DNA from 2 places in the Sphingobium sp. WTD-1 genome. Region 2 is predicted to be linked to the other one. Evidence: riboswitches for the same ligand, from Rfam matches in the RefSeq annotation. Region 2 holds a riboswitch; the other holds the start of a gene.
What was found. A riboswitch is a leader RNA that binds a small molecule or an ion and turns the genes downstream of it on or off. The one in region 2 is predicted to bind glycine.
Positions count from the first base shown of each region.

Region 1 (2,198 bases), 760 kb from region 2:
CAAGCTTAGGATCATTCTCGAAATCCTTCTGATGAATAATGTGGATCGAAGCTACGCGGCGAAGTCGCTGTCCAGGCGCATGGCGATCATCTCGGCAGTTGCAGCGGAAAGCGTCCAGCCAAGATGGCCGTGGCCGGTGTTGTAGTAGACGCCACGCACTCTCCCCGGCCTGACAACAGGCAGCATATCGGGCGTCATGGGGCGCAGGCCTGCCCATGGGGTGACGCTGTCAGTATCCATTTTGGGGAACAGGCGTTCCGACCAGCGCAGCAACGGGCGGATCCGGTCAGCGCGAATATCTAGGTTGAACCCATTGAACTCTGCGGTGCCGGCCACCCGGAATCGATCTGGACCGAGGCGGCTTGTGACGATCTTCGCAGCGTCGTCGAGCAGGCTGACACTCGGTGCAGCTGTTCGGCTCTGCTCGTCTCTCAAGTTTACAGTGATGGAATAGCCCTTCACCGGATAAATGTTTACTTTCTCGCCGAGCTTTCTGGCGATTTCTCGGCTTTCAACCCCTGCGCAGACAACGATGGCATCAGCTGTCTGAGAGGCGATCGGCCGACCACTCTCGTCATCGGTCAAGCTGATGGTACAAATCCGGTTCTGTATCTCCACTCGCCGGACAGCAGCTCCAAACTTGAAAATCACGCCTCGGCGTGCACACGCATCTGCGAGCCCGCGTGTGAACTTGTGGATGTCGCCCGTGGCGTCCCCCGGGGTGAAGAATCCGGCGTGAAGAGCGCCTTGCAGGCTCGGCTCGATCGCGCGCATTTCTCCAGCTGACACTGCGTGCCTTTCGAGCCCGCCCTTGAGGAGGAGGGCGTTGCCCACTTCGGCAGCACGAAACTCCTGTTCATTGTGGTAGAGATGAAGGATTCCGCATCGCTTCAGATCGAAATCGATGCCCTCTGCTTCCGCAATGGTGAACATATGCCTTCGCGCGTCGAGTGCGAGACGAACGGTCGCGATCGTGTTTCTTTCGTGCCGAAAGATATTGCCGCAAAACTCGGCGAGCCACCCGTATTTGTGAAGGCCGGGCTTGAGGTTCAGCAACAACGGCGCGTCATTTTTCAAGAGCCATCTCATACCCTTTGCGATGGTGGCCCAGCTGTTCCAGACTTCGGCATTGCTTGCGGAGAGCTGGCCACCGTTGGCAAATGAGGTGACCATCGCCGGATAGCGGCGACGATCGTAGACGGTGACTTCATGACCGCGGACAGCCAAGCTGTAGGCGGTTGTTACGCCGGTAATGCCGGCGCCGATGATGCTAATACGTGCCACTGGGAGCCGCTCCCCAAAAGGTGGTGGATGCGCCCCATCTGTCCGCTGTGCCTGAGATCGCTATCCCGTCGGCGGGCACCCAGGCGGGCGCCACTCTCCAGATATCTTGATGCCCTGCGGTCCTTTTGCCTGAGAGTTTCCGGGGCGGTTGCTCCTTCGGCGCCGGCGAACGGTCTCTCCCGCAATGGCAAGTCTGGCCTGCCTGGAAATGTGCGCTCAAGTCAATTCGGACGACCGAGAATGACGAAACCGCAAACGTCCTTCACATATCGTCAAAAGCAGCAGCTCCATGCCGATGCGAAGGATAAGGTTCGAAGGAAAATTCCGAACAGTTCCGAGGCTTATAATGCTTTCAAAAATTCGAGGCAGCGCGTCCGAAGCGCTTGAGGGTTTGCTGTTCGACGGAATGTCGATCATGTCGGGTGGCTTTGGCCTTTGCGGAAACCCGGAGAACCTTATCGCGGAGCTTTATCGAAGCGGTACCCGAGGGCTTACAGTGATTTCGAACAACGCGGGCGCAGAAGGCTTTGGTCTGTGGCAGCTGCTGCAAAGCAGGCAGATCAGTCGCATGATCGCATCGTATATTGGCGACAATCGTCTTTTTGAGCGGCAGTTCCTGGATGGTGACATCGAACTTGAGCTGAATCCGCAAGGTACGTTAGCCGAGCGCATTCGCGCCGGCGGCGCCGGCATTGCGGCATTCTATACCCGGACCGGGGTAGGAACCGTCGTCGCGCAAGACAAGCCTGTCGAAACTTTCGACGGCGATGAATATATTCGAGAGCGCTGGCTGAAAGCTGATCTTTCGATAGTCAAGGCTTGGCGGTCTGATCCCGAAGGCAATCTGGTTTTTCGAAAGACAGCGCGGAATTTCAACCCGATCATGGCGACAGCCGGACGGGTGACGGTCGCCG
Region 1 is NZ_CP119127.1:1,673,922-1,676,119, forward strand. It holds gene N6H05_RS08245 (GlcG/HbpS family heme-binding protein) at 1-15, opposite strand, end outside; gene N6H05_RS08250 (D-amino acid dehydrogenase) at 52-1,284, opposite strand; glycine riboswitch at 1,392-1,476, opposite strand; gene N6H05_RS08255 (CoA transferase subunit A) at 1,631-2,198, shown strand, end outside.
Region 1: linked by a shared signal. The riboswitch ahead of N6H05_RS08250 (D-amino acid dehydrogenase) and the one ahead of gcvT (glycine cleavage system aminomethyltransferase GcvT) in region 2 are both predicted to bind glycine.

Region 2 (2,198 bases):
CACGTCGCCGGCATAGATTTGCGCGCCTTCGCGGGCCGGCAGGCGGCCTTCGATCTTCAGGCCGACACGCTTGGAACCGGGGCCATCGGCCAGTTCCTTCATCACGCGGGCATGGCCGATGAAGCCGCCTTCCTCGCGGCGGCGCTTCTGGATGGCAAAGCCCAGGTCCGCGCCGATCGTGCTGACGGCGGGCGACAGGTCATGGCCATAGAGCGGCAGGCCGGCTTCCAGACGCAGCGAGTCACGCGCGCCAAGGCCGATCGGCTTGACCTGCGGCAGTGCGCACAGCGCATCGGCCAGCAGCGCGACGGAATCGCCCGGCACGCTGATTTCAAAGCCATCCTCGCCGGTGTAGCCCGACCGGCTGATCCACAGCGGCACGCCGCGCCAGGTGAAGGGACCGGACTGCATGAAGATGAGGTCGGCGGTTTCGGGGATGAGCGCGGCCATCGCCTCGCCCGCTTCGGGGCCCTGCAGCGCCAGCAGCGCCTGGTCGGCCATATGGTTCATGGTGACGTCGTCGGGCAGATGTTCGATCATCCAGCCGATATCGTCATATTTGGTCGCGCCATTGACGACCATGTAGATCGCCGCGCCTTCGAACGCGCCGTCACCCGGACGCGAAACCATCAGGTCGTCGAGGATGCCGCCTTCCGCGTCCAGCAGCATCGAATAACGCTGGCGGAAGGGCTTCAATCCCTTGATGTCGCTGGGCAGCAGGGTTTCGAGCGCCGCGTCGACGCTGGTGCCGCCGGTCTCGTCGGAGAAGGTGAGCTGGCCCATATGGCTGACGTCGAACAGGCCGGCATGTTCGCGGGTCCAGCTATGTTCGGCCATGATGCCTTCATACTGGATCGGCATGTGATAGCCGGCGAAGCCGACCATGCGCGCGCCCTTGGCACGGTGCCAGGCGTCCAGCGGCAGGGCTTCGAGGGGCAGTTCTGCTTCGAGGGCGGCGACGTCGTCAGTGGCGGTCATGGCAAGACCTTTCCGTAGGAGGGATGCGGCGACAGGCCCGCGCAGCCGACGAATCGGCGCTTCCGGCATGCCACCCCCTCTGTCACGGAACCTGAGAGCTTTGACCAGCGGCTTGGGGCCGACTGGCTTACCCCTTCGGTGGGACGGCACGGGGCCATCCGCTTTCCAGAGTATCTACGCGCGATGCGGTCCTTTGGCCTGAGAGATTCCGGGGCGGTTGCTCCTTCGGCGACGGGCTCAAGCCTGAAAGGCGCCCATGCTCTCCCGCATCGTGCCCGCTGCCGAATCCTCGGCACCGGAGACGCCCCACGCATTTGCCCAAAGCGCGGGCGGCGTCAATCGGGCAAATTTCGGTATGATGCAGGTTACAGCCGGATCACCCCTCCTCGCGCGCCAGCCGCTGCGCCATAGCGCGGGCCGCTACCCGGCATTCGGAGAGCGCCGCATTGGCCGCTTCGTCCGAGAGGGTCAGCGCGGCAAAGCCGCCCTCCCCCTCGAACATCTCTAGGAAGCGGGTGACGCCGGCATAGTTGGAGTCCGCGACGGCACGCTGGATGAGGTCGATCCGATCCGCCCAGGGCCGCGCGCCCTGCGCCCGCAACAGGCGGGAAAGATCGTCAAGCTGGGCGGCAAAGGCCGCGATCTGGGGATGCAGTGTCATGGGCAGAGAGATAAAGCCCGCGCGACAACCGGACCAGCCGGCGGAACGCCAACGCAGCGTTTCCGTTGGCGGAGTTTGGGTGGGAACACGGCATAGCCCCTCCCTTCCAGGGAGGGGTTGGGGTGGGTGGCGAGCGTAGCGAGCTTCCGCCCTATCGACCGTAGACCGCCGCTACGCGGCGCACCCACCCCCGGCCCCTCCCTGGAAGGGAGGGGAGTAGGAAACGTCCGCTCCTGGTCGTCACCGGCCAGAGCCCTAATCGCCCTGCCCTTTCCTACTCCGGCTTTCTCTGATCTATCCTGCGCGATGAATCAGTCCCCTGCCCCTTCCGCCTTATCTCCCGCAAAGCCCCATCGGCGTCGTTTCGCTGTCGCCTCATTGTCGCGTCGGTGTCGCGCGGGAGAGGCGTCATAGGCGCGTCGACATGACCCAGGTGGCGCGTCGCAGGTGCGCGGGCCGTGCAAACACGCCAGAATGCGCGAGCAACGACGCTGTGAACTTTCAACTGTCGCGTCGGAGGCGGCCGCTCGCGCCTAGACCAGGGCCCCGCAAATTTCGG
Region 2 is NZ_CP119127.1:2,434,024-2,436,221, reverse strand. It holds gene gcvT (glycine cleavage system aminomethyltransferase GcvT) at 1-978, opposite strand, end outside; glycine riboswitch at 1,155-1,255, opposite strand; gene N6H05_RS12145 (hypothetical protein) at 1,355-1,639, opposite strand; gene N6H05_RS12140 (deoxyguanosinetriphosphate triphosphohydrolase) at 2,173-2,198, opposite strand, start outside.